2 regions of the Pseudomonas sp. Marseille-Q0931 genome follow, and region 1 is predicted to be linked to the other one. Evidence: predicted binding sites of a transcription regulator. Region 1 holds the regulator's gene; the other holds the start of a gene.
What was found. The regulator sigma-54, encoded in region 1, starts transcription at its own class of promoters, with help from an activator protein. The targets are predictions, from matches to a motif close to ANTGGCATNNANNTTGCTNT.
Positions count from the first base shown of each region.

Region 2: the regulator sigma-54 is predicted to act here: its motif matches at 2,323-2,342, upstream of flgB (flagellar basal body rod protein FlgB).

Region 1 is NZ_CALNWT010000012.1:2,201-10,495, forward strand. It holds gene P3C50_RS18015 (class II fumarate hydratase) at 1-733, shown strand, start outside; gene P3C50_RS18020 (tetratricopeptide repeat protein) at 832-1,284, shown strand; gene P3C50_RS18025 (superoxide dismutase) at 1,297-1,908, shown strand; gene P3C50_RS18030 (ZIP family metal transporter) at 1,929-2,822, shown strand; gene P3C50_RS18035 (HPr family phosphocarrier protein) at 2,840-3,112, opposite strand; gene rapZ (RNase adapter RapZ) at 3,127-3,984, opposite strand; gene ptsN (PTS IIA-like nitrogen regulatory protein PtsN) at 3,986-4,450, opposite strand; gene raiA (ribosome hibernation-promoting factor, HPF/YfiA family) at 4,463-4,771, opposite strand; gene P3C50_RS18055 (RNA polymerase factor sigma-54) at 4,871-6,364, opposite strand; gene lptB (LPS export ABC transporter ATP-binding protein) at 6,540-7,265, opposite strand; gene lptA (lipopolysaccharide transport periplasmic protein LptA) at 7,265-7,804, opposite strand; gene lptC (LPS export ABC transporter periplasmic protein LptC) at 7,791-8,295, opposite strand, start outside.
Region 2 is NZ_CALNWT010000001.1:387,294-395,588, forward strand. It holds gene P3C50_RS01945 (chemotaxis protein CheV) at 66-998, shown strand; gene cheR (protein-glutamate O-methyltransferase CheR) at 1,042-1,869, shown strand; gene flgB (flagellar basal body rod protein FlgB) at 2,391-2,798, shown strand; gene flgC (flagellar basal body rod protein FlgC) at 2,810-3,253, shown strand; gene P3C50_RS01965 (flagellar hook assembly protein FlgD) at 3,264-3,953, shown strand; gene flgE (flagellar hook protein FlgE) at 3,978-5,282, shown strand; gene P3C50_RS01975 (flagellar basal body rod protein FlgF) at 5,438-6,178, shown strand; gene flgG (flagellar basal-body rod protein FlgG) at 6,212-6,997, shown strand; gene flgH (flagellar basal body L-ring protein FlgH) at 7,048-7,737, shown strand; gene P3C50_RS01990 (flagellar basal body P-ring protein FlgI) at 7,979-8,295, shown strand, end outside.

The DNA of each region.
Region 1 (8,295 bases):
CGTGCAGGCGCTGGCCCAGGGTGGCACCGCGGTCGGTACGGGCGTCAATGCACATCCTCGTTTCGCCGAGCAGTTCTGCCTGGAGTTGGGCCGCCTGACGGGGGTTGATTTCACCTCCGGCAACAACTTCTTCGCGCTGATCGGCTCGCAGGACACGGCCGTGGCCGTATCCGGCCAGCTCAAGACTACCGCCGTATCGCTGATGAAGATCGCCAACGATCTGCGCTGGATGAACTCGGGGCCGCTGGCCGGACTGGCGGAAATCGAGCTGGAAGCCCTCCAGCCCGGCTCCTCGATCATGCCCGGCAAGGTCAATCCGGTGATACCCGAGGCGGTAGCCATGGTGTCGGCGCAGGTGATCGGCAACGACTCGGCCATCGCCATCGCCGGCCAGTCCGGCAATTTCGAACTCAACGTCATGCTGCCGCTGATTGCCGACAATCTGCTCTACAGCATTCAGTTGCTGACCAACGCCAGTCGTCTGCTGGCTGATCGGGCCATTTCCAGCTTCAAGGTCAACCAGCCCAAGCTCAAGGAAGCACTGGATCGCAACCCGATTCTGGTGACGGCGCTGAACCCGATCATCGGTTACCTCAAGGCCGCCGAAGTCGCCAAGCAGGCCTACCGCGAGGGACGGCCGATCATCGAGGTGGCGCTGGAACATACCGACCTGTCGCGAGTGCAGCTCGAGCAGCTGCTCAACCCGGAAAAACTCACTGAAGGCGGCCTCTGAGTCGCTTTCGTCCCGGAAACTGCTCACGTGCCCGCTCGGCCAGACAGCGTGCAGCCGGGCCGGTAAGTCGTGGACGGGTTCTTACCAGGAGGTCTGTCATGGAGCACTGGAAAACCATCATCGAAACCGGCAACCGCTGTTTCAGCGAAGGCGACTGGGTCACGGCCCGCGAACTCTATCTGCAGGCGTTGGCCGAGGCTCAGGTGATGTTCGGGCGCTGGCCTGATCACAACATGGCGGTGGCAGCCTTCGTAATTTCCCATCACAACCTGGCCGATTTGCATTTGGCGCTGGGACAGCCGGAGGAGGCTGCGGAAAACCTCTGCGCCAGTCATGAGCGCCTGTTGCAGACCCTGGCCGACAGCCAGCAGCCGCAGGCTCTGCGCGAAGTCGCCCTGCACCACAGCCGCCGCACCTACGTCGAGCTGTTGCAGTTCATCGGCGAGCACGGCGCCTTCCCTCGCACCGATCGTTTGCTGGGCGCTTCGCAGCGCCATGCCTGGCAGCGCCAGTCGGTCAATCCGGCCAGCCAAGGCCGCCACTATCACTGAAGGAGATCGTCCATGCCCTATAGCCTGCCCGCACTGCCATACGCTTACGATGCCCTGGAACCGCATATCGATGCGCAGACCATGGAAATTCATCACGTCAAACACCACCAGACCTACATCAACAATCTGAACGCGGCCCTGGAAGGGACGTCCTATGCACAAGAGCCGGTGGAAGAGCTGCTGAGCCGCTGGAAGGAATTACCGCAGAACCTGCACGCCGCATTGATCAACCAGGGTGGGGGACATGCCAACCACACACTGTTCTGGACGGTCATGTCGCCTTCTGGTGGGGGTAAGCCCGACGGTGAGCTGGCGACAGCGATCGATGCCGAGCTGGGCGGCTTCACGGCGTTCCAGGACGCCTTTACCAAGGCCGCTCTGAGCCGGTTTGGCAGTGGCTGGGCATGGCTCAGCGTGACGTCGGAGAAAAAACTCGTGGTAGAAAGCAGCGCCAACCAGGACAGCCCCTTGATGCATGGCAACACTCCGATCCTCGGGCTGGATGTGTGGGAGCACGCTTACTACCTGCGCTATCAAAATCGCCGGCCGGAGTACATCGGGGCCTTCTACAACGTCATCGACTGGCGTGAAGTGGCGCGTCGATACCGGCAGGCCCTGAGTTGAATGTACGGATATCCCAGGTGATGCGAGCCCCGCTGACTTCCCTTCCCAGCCTCAATGGCCGAGTTCTGCGTTATTTGCTCGGTGGTGCCATCCTGTTTTGCGGTGGGTTGTTGCTCTTCGTTCAGTCGGCCGCGCTGATCGACCAGAGCGTGCAGCCGCAACTCATGCGAGCGATGCAGGCTGGCCTGCTGTGTGCAACGGGGACAGCGCTGGGCGCCTTGCCGGTGCTGTTCATGGGCGAGCTGTCGCAGCGCTGGCGCGACAGCCTGCTCGGTTTCGGCGGCGGCGTCATGCTGGCAGCGACAGTGTTCTCCCTGCTCACCCCGGCATTGGACGTGGCGGCGGAGCAGGGATTTACGCCTTGGGGGGCGGGCGTCATGGCCAGCATCGGCCTGCTGCTGGGCGCCGCAGCACTGCTGGGCCTGGGTAAGCTGCTCGAGGAACGGCGTTACCTGTCTGATCCACAGGCGGGGCCGGGACCGGGCGCGCTGCTGTTCGTGATTGCCATCATGTTGCACAACGTGCCGGAAGGCATGGCTGTCGGAGTCGCTGCGGGAGCCGGACTGGCTGGCGCCGGTGGCCTGGCGATCGGCATTGCCCTGCAGAACGTCCCCGAAGGGCTAATCGTCGCTTTGGTGCTGGCCAGTGCGGGAGTGAGTCGCGGCAAGGCGGTACTGATCGGTGCCGCGTCCGGATTGGTCGAACCGCTGTTCGCGGTACTCTGCGCATGGCTGGTCAGTGTCTCGCAGGTGCTGTTGCCTTGGGGGTTGGCGCTTGCCGCTGGCGCCATGCTGTTCGCGGTCATTCACGAAATCATCCCCGAGTCGCACGGTAACGGGCACCGTGGCGATGCCAGCCTGGCGCTGACGGCGGGCTTCTGCGTAATGATGGTGATGGATACGGCGCTGGCTTGAGGCGGTCTCGGTGCGCCTCATTCGCCTTCGTCGAAGTAGTTTTCGATGAGGCCGACCAGAGCGTCCATGGCCTGCTGGTCCTGCTCGCCTTCGGTATGCAGGTGCACACAGGTGCCCTTGCCCGCAGCCAGCATCATCACTGCCATGATGCTCTTGCCGTCCACCAGGCTTTCGGCGCTACGGCCGATTCGCACCTGGCAGGGGTAGGTGCTCGCCACGCCGACGAACTTCGCCGCGGCGCGGGCGTGCAGGCCGAGCTTGTTGATGATGGTGATTTCACGTGCGGGCATCGCGGCATGGCTCCTTAGCTGAGGTCGCGGTGGCGCACCTGGACGTTCTTCAGCGAGTCTTTGAGTGCCTGGCTCAGGCGGTTGGCCAGATACACCGAGCGGTGGTGACCACCGGTGCAACCAATGGCGATGGTGACGTACGCGCGGTTGCTGGCGGCGAAGCGCGGCAGCCATTTTTCCAGGTAGGCGAGAATGTCCTGATACATCTCCTCGACCTCCGGTTGCGCCGCCAGGTAGTCGACCACTGGTTGATCCAGGCCGGAATAGTCGCGCAGCTCAGGCTTCCAGTAAGGGTTGGGCAGGCAGCGTGCATCGAACACCAGATCGGCGTCGACCGGCATGCCACGCTTGAAACCGAAGGACTCGACGAGAAAGGCGGTGCCGGTCTGCGTCTGGCCGAGCAGGCGCAGCTTGAGCGTATCGCGCAGCTGATAGAGGTTCAGCCTCGTGGTATCGATCTTCAGATCGGCGCGATCGGTGATCGGTGCCAGCAGCTGACTTTCGTAGGCGATGGCCTCGGCCAGCGAGCGGTTGTCGTTGGTCAGCGGGTGGCGTCTGCGGGTTTCCGAGAAGCGTTTGAGCAGCGTCTCGTCTTCGGCGTCGAGGTAGAGCACGTCGCAGCGGATGTTGCGCTGGCGTACTTCTTCGAGCAGCTCCGGGAAGCGCTTGAGCTGGCTCAGCAGGTTGCGTGCATCGATGGAAACGGCCACCTGCGGCAGCAGCATATCGCTGTGTGGCAGGAAGCGCTCGGCGAGGTCGGGCAGCAGGCCGGCCGGCAGGTTGTCGATGCAATAGAAACCGTTGTCCTCAAGTACATCGAGGGCGGTGCTCTTGCCCGAGCCGGAGCGACCGCTGACGATGATCAGGCGCATGTCATTGACCGTTCTGAATGTCCACCACGACCTGATAGAGATCTTCGCCGCTGTTGGCCTGGCGCAGACGTTCGCGTACTTCCTGGCGATCGAGCATGCTGGCGATCTGGCGCAGCAGTTCGAGGTGCGCGTCGGTTGCCGCTTCCGGCACCAGCAGGACGAACAGCAGATCGACCGGCACGCCGTCGATGGCGTCGAAGTCGACCGCGGTGTCGAGGTGCAACACGGCGCTGATCGGTGCACTGCAGCCGGCCAGGCGGCAGTGGGGAATGGCAATGCCGTTGCCGAAGCCGGTGGAACCGAGCTTCTCGCGGGCGATAAGGCTTTCGAAGATGTCCTGGGCATCCAGGTCGGGCAGGTCGCGGGCAACCAGGTTGGCGATCTGTTCGAGCACGCGTTTCTTACTGCCGCCCGGCACGTTCACCAGGGAACGGCCGGGGGTCAGGATGTTTTCAAGTCGGATCATGGATGGGGAATGTTAGCGGGCCGTGGCGCCTTGCAGACGCTCGAGCTGCTTTTCCTTGTGCTTGATGAGTTGACGGTCGAGTTTGTCGGCCAACAGGTCGATGGCAGCGTACATGTCCTGATGTTCGGCATTGGCGACGACTTCGCCGCCGGCGACATGCAGGGTGGCTTCGATCTTCTGCTTGAGTTTCTCGACCTCCATGGTCACCTGAACGTTGGTGATCTTGTCGAAGTGGCGTTCCAGTCGGCCCAGTTTCTCGCCGATATAGTCACGCAGGGCGTCGGTCACATCCAGCTGATGTCCACTGATGTTGACTTGCATACCGCTTTCTCCTTGTTGCCTTGTGTAAGAGACGGGTCTGGTTCGACCCGCCGCCGGAACACTCTGGCCTGAAGACCCTGGGCCTTCAGTCGATCTGGCCTACATCAGTCGCTTGCGCTCACTGGAGGGCGCGATACCGAGGGACTCGCGATACTTGGCGACCGTCCGACGGGCGACTTGGATGCCTTGTGCCTCCAGTAAACCAGCGATCTTGCTGTCACTCAACGGCTTTTTCGCGTTTTCTGCCGCAACCAGTTTCTTGATGATCGCGCGGATCGCGGTGGACGAGCATTCGCCGCCTTCGGAGGTGCTGACGTGGCTGGAGAAGAAATATTTCAGCTCGTAAATGCCGCGCGGGGTGTGCATGAATTTCTGCGTGGTCACGCGCGAAATGGTCGACTCGTGCATGCCGACCGCTTCGGCGATGTCGTGCAGCACCAGAGGCTTCATCGCCTCGTCGCCGTAATCGAGAAAGCCGCGTTGGTGCTCGACGATCTGCGTGGCCACCTTCATCAGCGTCTCGTTGCGGCTCTGCAGGCTCTTGATGAACCAGCGCGCTTCCTGCAGCTGGTTGCGCATGAAGGTGTTGTCGGCGCTGGAGTCGGCGCGTTTGACGAAGCCGGCATACTGCGGGTTGACCCGCAGGCGCGGCATGGCTTCCTGGTTCAGCTCCACCAGCCAGCGGTCGTTGTGCTTGCGCACGATCACGTCCGGAACGACGTACTCCGGCTCGCTGGATTCGATCTGCGACCCCGGGCGCGGATTCAGGCGCTGGATCAGGTCGATGACCTGGCGCAGTTCGTCTTCCTTGAGCTTGGTGCGGCGCATCAGCTGGGCGTAATCGCGGCTGCCGAGCAACTCGAGATAATCGCTGACGACGCGCTGGGTCTCGTTCAGCCAGCTCGTATTGGCAGGCAGCTGGCGCAATTGCAGCAGCAGGCATTCGCGCAGGTCGCGGGCACCGATACCGGCCGGTTCGAACTGCTGGATGCGGTGCAGCACCACTTCCACTTCGTCCAGCTCGATATCCAGCTCTGGGTCGAAGGATTCGGTCACTTCCTCGAGGGTTTCCTCGAGATAACCATCGTTGTTGATACAGTCGATCAGGGTGGCGGCGATCAGCCGGTCCTTGTCCGACATGGGGGCCAGGTTCAGTTGCCAGAGCAGATGGCTCTGCAGGCTCTCGCCGGTGGAAGTGCGGGTGGTGAAGTCCCACTCGTCATCATCGTTGCTGGGCAGGCTGCTGGCGCTGGTCTGGTAGATGTCTTCCCAGGCGGTATCGACTGGCAACTCGTTGGGGATGCGGTCGCCCCATTCGCCATCCTCCAGGTTATCCACCGTCGGAGTGGTCTCCTGGTAGCTCTCTTCCTTGCTCGGGGCGGGAGCGGCGCTTTCGGCGCCATCAGCCATCGGGTCGCTGTTGTCGAAGTCGTCGCCATCTTCCTGGCGCTCGAGCATGGGATTGGATTCCAGCGCCTCCTGGATTTCCTGTTGCAGGTCCAGGGTCGACAGTTGGAGGAGGCGGATAGCCTGTTGCAGCTGCGGGGTCATCGTCAGCTGCTGGCCCATCTTGAGGACTAGCGATGGTTTCATTGCAGACCTTAATTTACTGGCGAGTTACGCCTTCCACATCAGGGCGCCGAAGCGCCGCCAGGAAGCAAATTATATGCCTGAATTTCTCGTTCTTGCCTAGGGGTTGCAATATTTCTGTAGCGAAATAGCGGCGATCTACAGGCAGTGTGAAGGCGCAGTATTTTCACGCAGCCTGCTACAGGCGGAACTCGTGGCCCAGATAAACTTCCTTCACCGTCTGGTTGGCGAGGATGGTCTCGGCGTCACCTTCGGCGATCAGTTGCCCATCATTGACGATGTAAGCGGTTTCGCAGATATCCAGGGTCTCGCGCACGTTGTGATCGGTGATCAGGATGCCGATGCCCTTGGTCTTGAGGTGATGGATGATCTGCTTGATGTCGCCCACCGAAATCGGGTCGACACCGGCGAAGGGTTCGTCGAGCAGGATGAACTTGGGATTGGTCGCCAGGGCGCGGGCGATCTCCACGCGGCGTCGCTCGCCACCGGACAGGCTCATGCCGAGGCTGTCGGCGATGTGGTGGATATGGAACTCCTGCAGCAGGCTGTCCAGTTCCGCCTGCCGCCCGGCGCGGTCCAGGTCCTTGCGCGTTTCCAGAATAGCCATGATGTTGTCGGCCACAGACAGTTTGCGGAAGATCGAGGCTTCCTGCGGCAGGTAGCCGATGCCGGCGCGCGCGCGGCCGTGCATGGGCTGGTGGCTGACGTCGTGGTCGTCGATCAGCACGCGGCCCTGATCGGCGCGCACCAGGCCAACGATCATGTAGAAGCAGGTGGTCTTGCCGGCGCCATTGGGGCCGAGCAGGCCGACGATCTGACCGCTTTCGATGCTCAGGCTGACGTCACGCACGACCTGGCGGCTCTTGTAGCTTTTCGCCAGGTGTTGGGCTTTGAGAATGGCCATTACTGTTGCTGATCCGCGGGTTTGTTCTTCGGCTGGATGACCATGTCGATGCGCGGGCGTGGCGTGCTGACGTTGCCGCCCGTGGCGCGACCGGCATTGACGATCTGGCGGCGGGTGTCATAGACGATCTTCTCGCCTTCGAAGGTATTGCCTTCCTGAATCACCTTGGCCTGGTCGATCAGTACGATACGCTCGTTGCTGGCGAAGTACTGGATGGTCTTGCCGTAGGCCTTGACGATGTCCTTGTCCACGGCTGGCTTCTGCTCGTAATAGGCCAGGTTGCCCACCGAGGTGAAGACGTCGATATCGCCACTGGCGGTCTGCGTGATGGTCACGGTGTCGCCGGTGATCTTCAGGGTGCCCTGGGTGATGATCACGTCGCCGCGATAAACCGCGACGCCCTGCTTGTCATCCAGTTCGGCGCTGTCGGCCTGGATGCGGATCGGCTGGTCGCGATCCGATGGCAGTGCCCAGGCAGCCGCGCTTCCCAATGCGGCGCTGAGGCTGAGAATCAGGGGGAGGGTATTAACGAACCTCATGCTGGCCTCTTACGTTGGACTGCAGGAGCATCCTGCCGTCATTCAAGTACGCTTTCATTCCTTGTGCCGTGGTCACCCCGTTGGCCGCGACGATTCTAACTGCTTGCTCGGTCTGCGCATATTCCTTGTCGGGAATAACGGTCATGCGGCTACTGGTGATGATGGTTGGACGGTCCTTTGCATCGGTGCGGGCGATGCGCACGTCGTCGATCAGTTCCACCTCGACGCCGCCGGGCGAGACTTCGGCACGCTGGCTGGTCACTTTCCAGGGCAATTCGGTGCCGCGGTAGAGGTCCAGCTTGGGCGTGTCGATCAGGGTGATGTCGGTACTCTTGACGTGTTCGAGCTTGTCCGCGGTCATGCGGTAGTGCAGTTTGCCGTCATCCTGGAACTGCACGGTGCGTGCGCCGACCACATAGAAGTCGATGACATTGTCATCGCCGTTCTGCTGGGCTACGCGGGCGCTGTCCGGCGCGAGGTTCCAGTAGCCG
Region 2 (8,295 bases), on a different contig from region 1:
GCAAGCCCCGTGCCGCCTGCTAGGCTCAACGGGGTAGGCGTTACTGGATAAGAAGGAGTCCGGGCATGGCCGGGTTGATGGATTCGGTTAACCAGCGCACTCAGTTGGTGGGACAGAACCGCTTGGAGTTGTTGCTGTTTCGCCTGGAAGGCCCACAGCTTTACGGTATCAACGTATTCAAGGTGAAAGAGGTGCTGCAATGCCCGAAACTCACCATCATGCCCAAATCAAGTCCGGTGGTGCGGGGGGTGGCCAACATTCGCGGGGGCACCATCCCGATTCTCGATCTTTCCATCGCTACCGGCCGTGCCGCGCTGGAAGATCTGAAGACCAGCTTCGTGATCATCACCGAGTACAACACCAAGGTTCAGGGTTTTCTGGTGCGCTCGGTCGAACGTATCGTCAACATGAACTGGGAGGAGATCCATCCGCCACCCAAGGGCACCGGACGCGATCACTACCTGACAGCAGTCACGCGGCTCGACCAGCAGTTGGTCGAGATCATCGATGTCGAGAAGATTCTCGCCGAGGTGGCGCCTACCTCCGAAGTGATCTCCGCGGGCGTTATCGACGATCAGGTACAGAGTCAGGCGCTGACCAAGCACGTGCTGATCGTCGACGACTCTTCGGTGGCGCGTAAGCAGGTGCTGCGCTGTCTGCAGACCGTAGGCGTGGAAGTCACGGCACTGAACGACGGCCGTGAAGCGCTCGATTACCTCAAACAGATGGCCGAGGAGGGGCGGCGTCCCGACGAGGAACTGCTGATGCTGATTTCCGACATCGAGATGCCCGAGATGGACGGATATACGCTGACCACGGAGATTCGTAGCGATCCGCGCATGCAGAAGCTGCACATCCTCCTGCATACTTCACTGTCCGGGGTGTTCAACCAGGCGATGGTGAAGAAGGTCGGCGCCGACGATTTCCTCGCCAAGTTCAAGCCGGATGATCTGGCGGCGCGGGTGGTCGAGCGCATTCGGGTAGCGGATGGGGGCTGAGGGACAAACCTTGGTGAACGTTATGGTTGGTGAGGCGGCACTAGTGTCTTCAGGTAATTTGGATTTCGAGCAGTTCCGGACTTTCCTGGAAAAGGCCTGCGGTATTCTGCTGGGTAGCAACAAGCAGTATCTGGTCTCCAGTCGTCTGAACAAACTGATGGAGCAGAATGGCATCAAGACCCTGGGCGAACTGGTGCAGCGCATGCAAAGCCAGCCGCGCGGAGGGCTGCGCGAGCAGGTGGTGGATGCCATGACCACCAACGAGACCCTGTGGTTTCGCGACACCTATCCGTTCGAGGTGCTCAAGAGCCGGGTGCTGCCGGAGCTGATCAAGGCCTACCCGGCCCAGCGTCTGCGCATCTGGTCGGCGGCCTGTTCGTCCGGGCAGGAGCCCTATTCGCTGTCGATGACCATCGACGAGTTCGAGCGTACCAACCTCGGCCAGCTCAAGGCGGGTGTGCAGATCGTCGCCACCGATCTGTCTCCGTCGATGCTGAGCAACTGCAAGTCCGGCGAGTACGACAGCCTGGCCATGGGCCGCGGTCTGTCGCAGGAGCGTCTGCAGCGTTATTTCGATTCCAGGGGGCCGGGGCGCTGGCAGGTCAAGGCGCCGATCAAGAGCCGCGTCGAGTTTCGGCCACTGAACCTGCTCGACAGTTATGCGGCGCTGGGCAAGTTCGACATCGTGTTCTGCCGCAACGTGCTGATCTACTTCTCGGCCGAGGTGAAGAAGGACATCCTCACGCGTATCCATGCCACCCTCAAGCCAGGCGGCTATCTGTTCCTGGGGGCCTCCGAGGCGCTCAACGGGTTGCCCGAGAAGTACCAGATGGTGCAGTGCAGCCCGGGGATCATCTACAAGGCCAAATAGGCGCAAGGCATGTTTGGTATCAGCAGCGGGAGGCCTTTGGCCTAATGCCAGTCAGTTAAGCCGTTGCACTCGATCTTTGTAGGAGCCGGCTTGCCGGCGATCCGCCATAAAAAGCATCGCCAGCAAGCTGGCTCCTACGAAAAACGCCCCTCTACTGCAAGTAGGAGGGGGTGGTGACGAACTTATCTGATCAGCATTAGCCTTTGGCCTCCCGTTTGCGTTTCTGGACTCTGAAAACCATGGGCCCGATCGGATAGGTTTCGCCGTAGGCACCAGCGGTTTGGCCTGGTGCAGAAGAACCGATGCGCATCGCGCGCCCCAGGGTTCGGCGGGGCGGCAATCTGTCCGGTTGGCTTTGCCGCTTGCTTGCCAATAGGCGGTAAAGCCTTGCCGCTTTGCCGCTATTTCCCTGTTCGTCATGCTTTAAGCTATTGATTTTGTTGACTTAAATAAGTTGGCACAGCCTTTGCTGAATGTCTGCCAGGAAAGACCAGACAGCCCCAGCGGCAAAGGTTGCAGACATGAGCATCAACTTCGGCAGGGCACTCGGCATCCACGAACAGGCACTCGGTTTCCGCGCCCAGCGCGCTGAGGTGCTGGCCAACAACATCGCCAACGCCGATACGCCGAATTACAAGGCTCGTGATCTGGACTTCGCCAGTGTCCTGGCTGAGCAAAGCAATCGCATGCAGCGCGGTGGCGTTTCCCTGAACCGCACCGATAGCCGCCATATTCCTGCCGATGGTGTGATCACTGGTGAGGCTGAGATGCCCTACCGTATTCCGATGCAGCCGTCGCTGGATCAGAACACCGTGGATCTGCAGATCGAGCAGTCCAACTATGCCGAGAATGCCGTGCATTTCCAGGCCAGTTTCACCTTCCTCAATAGCAAGTTCAAAGGTCTCACCGCCGCCCTGCGCGGCGAATAAGGAGCGCGACCATGTCCCTTGCCAGTGTTTTCAGCATCGCCGGAACCGGCATGAGCGCGCAGAGCACTCGCCTCAATACCGTGGCCAGCAATATCGCCAACGCGGAGTCTGTCTCTTCGAGTATCGAGCAGACCTACCGTGCCCGTCATCCGGTGTTCGCCACCGTGTTCCAGCAGTCGCAGAACAGTGGTAGTGGTTCGCTGTTCGCCGAGCAGGACGAGGCGGGGAGTGGGGTGCAGGTGCTCGGCATCGTCGAGGATCAGAGCAATCTCGACATGCGCTACGAGCCCAGTCATCCGGCAGCGAATGCGGATGGGTACGTGTTCTATCCGAACGTCAATGTGGTCGAGGAAATGGCGGACATGATTTCGGCCAGTAGAGCCTTTCAAACCAATGCGGAAATGATGAATACCGCCAAGACCATGCTGCAGAAGGTTCTGACCCTGGGTCAGTAAGGACATAGCCATGAGCACCACAGAGACTGTTTCCAGCAGCGTGCTGTCGACATACTCCGGCACCTCGACCAGCAACACCAACGAATCCAGCTACTCCAGCCTGGGCAAGGATGACTTTCTGATGCTGCTGGTGACCCAGTTGAACAACCAGAACCCGCTGGATCCGCAGGACAACAGCGAGTTCGTGGCTCAGCTTGCGCAGTTCAGCAGCCTGGAAAGTCTGACCAATATCTCCGCTTCGATGGACTCGCTGCTGGGCAGCTATCAATCGTCGCAGGCTTTGCAAGCCTCTTCCCTGGTGGGGCGCAGCGTGATGGTTTCCGCCAGCAGCACCCAGGTGGATGGTGTTTCGGGGCTGACCGGCACGCTGGTGGTTCCAACGGCGGCCGACAACGTCTCGGTGAGGGTTTACGACGAGGCGGGCAGCCTGGTCAAAAGCATACCGCTGGATAATCAAAGCAGCGCTGGCCTGGTGGACTTCACCTGGGACGGCACCGATGAGAGCGGCCAACTGCTGCCCGCGGGCACCTACAAATTCTCGGCCTCCGCGTCGCTGGGTGGCACGTCCACCGCGCTGGAAACCTATCTGCCGGCAACGGTCAACAGCGTGACGCTCGGCATCGGGGGCGGCGACATGACGCTGAACCTGGCGGGTGCCGGAAATGTCGCGCTATCCAAAGTCATCAGCGTCGGCCAGTAATCAACAGGCATCGGGAGATAAGACATGACGTTCAATACGGCGCTCAGTGGGTTGAAGGCGGCCAGCACCCACCTGGATGTAACGGGCAACAACATCGCCAACACCGGGACGACGGGCTTCAAGTATTCGCGTGCGGAGTTCGCGGACCTCTATGCCAGCAGCATGTTCGGCACCGGCAGCAACGCGGTCGGCAGTGGGGTGATTACGGCGGATATCGCCCAGCAGCACACCCAGGGCAACATCAGCTACACCGACAACAGCCTGGATCTGGCCGTCAATGGCAGTGGCTATTTCATCGTCAACGATGGCGGCACCCAGCTCTACACCCGCTCCGGCGCGTTCAAGGTGGACAATCAGGGCAACGTCATCGACAACTCGGGCAACAACCTGATGGGCTACGGGGTGGACGCCGATGGCAACCTGGTCAATGGCGTGCTGACCAATCTGACCGTCGACACCAGCAACCAGGCGCCGAATGCCACCTCGACCGTTACCCAGGGGGTGGCGCTCAACTCGTCCGAGACGGTGCCCACCATCGCCTTCGACCCCACGGTCTCCGGTTCCTTCAACTGGTCGACCTCGGTGAGCCTGTACGACTCCCAGGGCAATGAGCACACCATGACCCAGTACTTCGTCAAGGAGGCGAGCAACGAGTGGAGCATGCACGTGCTGATCGACGGGCGCAATCCCGGTGATCCCGCCAGCACCGATCCGTATCAGGCGTCGCTGTCGTTCGACACCTCCGGCAGGCTGCAGGCATCGGCCTCCAGCGACTTCACGGTCAATGCCGATGGCACCATCACGCTGGCCGACTGGGTGCCGGCGACCATCACCGACGCCACCACCGATCCGGTCACCTGGGGCGACAACGGTGCCGCGGCGAGCACATCGGGGGTGACTCTGGATCTACGCAACATGACCCAGACCAATACCCGCTTCGCGGTCAACAGCCTGTCGCAGGATGGCTATACCACCGGTCAGTTGTCCGGGCTGTCGGTGGACGAGACCGGGCAACTGTTCGCCACCTATACCAATGGCCAGGCCAATTTGATTGGCCAGGTGGCGCTGGCCACCTTCGCCAACATGCAGGGGTTGACGCCGGTGGGCGGAACGGCCTGGAAGCAGTCGCTGGCCTCGGGCGAGCCGGTGATAGGTACGCCGGGCTCCGGTACGCTGGGCTCGATCGTCTCCGGTGCGCTGGAGGATTCGAACGTCGACCTGACCGCGCAACTGGTCGACCTGATCATCGCGCAGCGCAACTACCAGGCGAATGCCAAGACCATCGAAACGGAGAATGCGATCGCCCAGACGATCATCAACATCCGCTGACGGCGGCGGGCGGCATATTCTTGCCGCCGTCAAAAGGGCCTTCCGTGATGGAGGGCTTTTTTGTTTTTTAAAAACAATAACTTACTTAAAATTATTAGCCTGGCACGTGCCTTGCTTTGATCTGTCCGAGAGTCGTTTTCACGGCGGAGGTCGAAGTGGACAAATTGCTTTATGTCGCCATGTCGGGCGCGAGCCAGAACACCTATGCGCAAAAGGCGCATGCCAATAATCTGGCGAACATTTCCACCAGCGGGTTTCGCGCCGATCTGGAACAGGCGCGGGCCATGCCGGTTTTCGGTGACAGCTATCCGGCGCGGGTCTACGCCATGTCCGAGCGGCCCGCTACGGATTTCACGCCCGGCGTACTGCAGGAAACCGGGCGGGATATGGATGTTTCGATAGAGGGTGATGGCTGGATTGCCGTGCAGGCCCCGGATGGCTCCGAGGCTTATGTACGCACCGCCAGCCTGTCGATCGATGCCCTAGGCATGCTGCGCACCGGCAATGGGTTGCCGGTCATGGGCAATGCCGGGCCCATCGCCGTGCCGCCCGAGGAGAAAGTCGAGATCGGTCAGGACGGCACGATCAGCATTCGCGCCCTGGGCGAAGCGCCGAATGTCCTGGCCGAGGTCGACCGCATCAAGCTGGTCAACCCCGATACCGCGCAGATGCGCAAGGGGCGCGACGGCCTCATCCATATGAGAGACGGCCAGTTGCTCGAAGCGGATGCCAACGTACGCCTGCATTCTGGCTTCCTGGAGAGCAGCAACGTGAGCGCCGTCGGAGAGATGACGGCCATTCTCGCCCTGTCCAGACAATTCGAACTGCACGTCAAGATGATGAACACGGCCAAGGAGGGCTCCGAGTCCATGGCCCGTGTCATGCAGATCAGCTAACGAGTAGCGCCCGCGCAGGGCGAGGAGATAGACATGCTTCCAGCGCTTTGGGTCAGCAAGACCGGTTTGTCCGCCCAGGACATGAATCTGTCGGTGATATCCAACAACCTGGCCAACGTTTCGACCACCGGCTTCAAGCGCGACCGGGCCGAGTTCCAGGATCTGCTGTACCAGATCCGCCGTCAGCCAGGCGCTCAATCGACCCAGGACAGCGAGCTGCCGTCCGGCCTGCAACTGGGTACGGGGGTACGGATCGTCGGTACCCAGAAGAACTTCACCACGGGCAGCCTGCAGACCACCGACCAGCCACTGGACATGGCGATCAACGGGCGCGGTTTTTTCCAGATTCTGCTGCCCGATGGCACCATCGGCTATTCGCGCGACGGCACGTATCACCTCGATTCCGACGGCCAGATCGTCACGTCGAACGGCTTCGCCCTGGAGCCGGCCATCGTCGTGCCCGCCGAAACCCAGACCTTCACCGTCGGGGAGGATGGCACGGTGTCCGTGACCACCGCCAACAGCGCCGCGGTGCAGATCATCGGCAACCTGCAGACCGCCGATTTCATCAATCCGGCCGGCCTGCAGGCGATTGGCAACAACCTGTTTCTGGAGACCGCTTCCAGTGGCGCTCCGCAAGTGGGAACGCCGGGCCTCAATGGCCTGGGCACCGTTTTGCAAAATACCCTGGAAAACTCCAACGTCAGTGTCGTCGAGGAAATGGTCAACATGATCACGACACAGCGCGCCTACGAAATGAACTCGAAGGTCATTTCCACGGCCGATTCCATGTTGCAGTTCATCACGCAGACGCTTTGAGTCTGATCGGGATCGCTAGGGCGGGCAGAGTGTTGGATGTGAGGTGTGCGATGAAAGGTCTGATTGTGTTGACGTCGGTTTGTCTGCTGCTGGGGGGGTGCGTGGCGCCTGCGCCCAAGGCGGACGATCCCTATTATGCACCCGTGTTGCCGCGTACGCCGCTGCCGGCCAACGCGACCAGTGGCGCGATCTACCAGGCCGGTTTCGAGAGCAATCTGTATGACGATCGAAAGGCTTTTCGCGTCGGCGACATCATCACCATCACCCTGGAGGAGCGCACCCAGGCGAGCAAGGCGGCCCGCTCCGACATCAGCAAGGACAGTTCCGCCAATATCGGGCTGACCTCGTTGTTCGGTGGAGGGGTGTCGGCCACCAACCCGCTGACGCGAAACCGGATGGATCTGGGAACCCAGTTCAACGGTTCGCGGGACAGCGCCGGCGATGCCAGCGCGGCGCAGAGCAACAGCCTCACCGGCTCGGTCACCGTGACCGTGGCCGAAGTGCTGCCCAACGGCGTGCTGGTGGTGCGTGGCGAGAAGTGGCTGACGCTCAATACCGGCAATGAAATGGTGCGGATTGCCGGGCTGATCAGGGCCGACGACATCGCCAGCGACAACACCGTTTCATCCACTCGGGTCGCCGACGCCAGGTTGACCTACTCGGGAACCGGTTCCTTCGCCGACGCCAGCCAGCCAGGTTGGCTGAGCCGATTCTTCCTCAGCCCGCTGTGGCCGTTCTGAGGACATGAACATGAAAACCTGGATGACCTCTGTCGCCGTAGGGCGGGTGCAACCCGCCAGATCGCCTGTGGGAGCGAGCTCTGCTCGCGAAGCTTTTACCGAATTGCGGGTTCGCGAGCAGAGCTCGCTCCTACAACGGACACCTGTGCATTCGCAGTCGGCCTCCTGCCGTCAGCAGTTCGCCTGCGCCTATCGCGGCCAGCGCCGCCGTGGTGCCAACGACTGGCTGCTGCTGGCGATCATGCTCGCCTGCCTGCTGATCAGCCAGCAGGCCCAGGCCGAACGGCTCAAGGATCTGGCGTCCATTCAAGGGGTGCGCAGCAACCAGTTGATCGGCTACGGCCTGGTGGTCGGCCTCAACGGCAGCGGCGACCAAACTACGCAGACGCCTTTTACCGTGCAGACCTTCAACAACATGTTGGCGCAGTTCGGCATCAAGGTGCCGGCCGGCGGCAACGTGCAACTGAAAAACATTGCCGCTGTATCGGTGCATGCTGAGCTGCCGCCATTCTCCAAGCCTGGGCAGACCATCGACATCACCATTTCGTCCATCGGTAA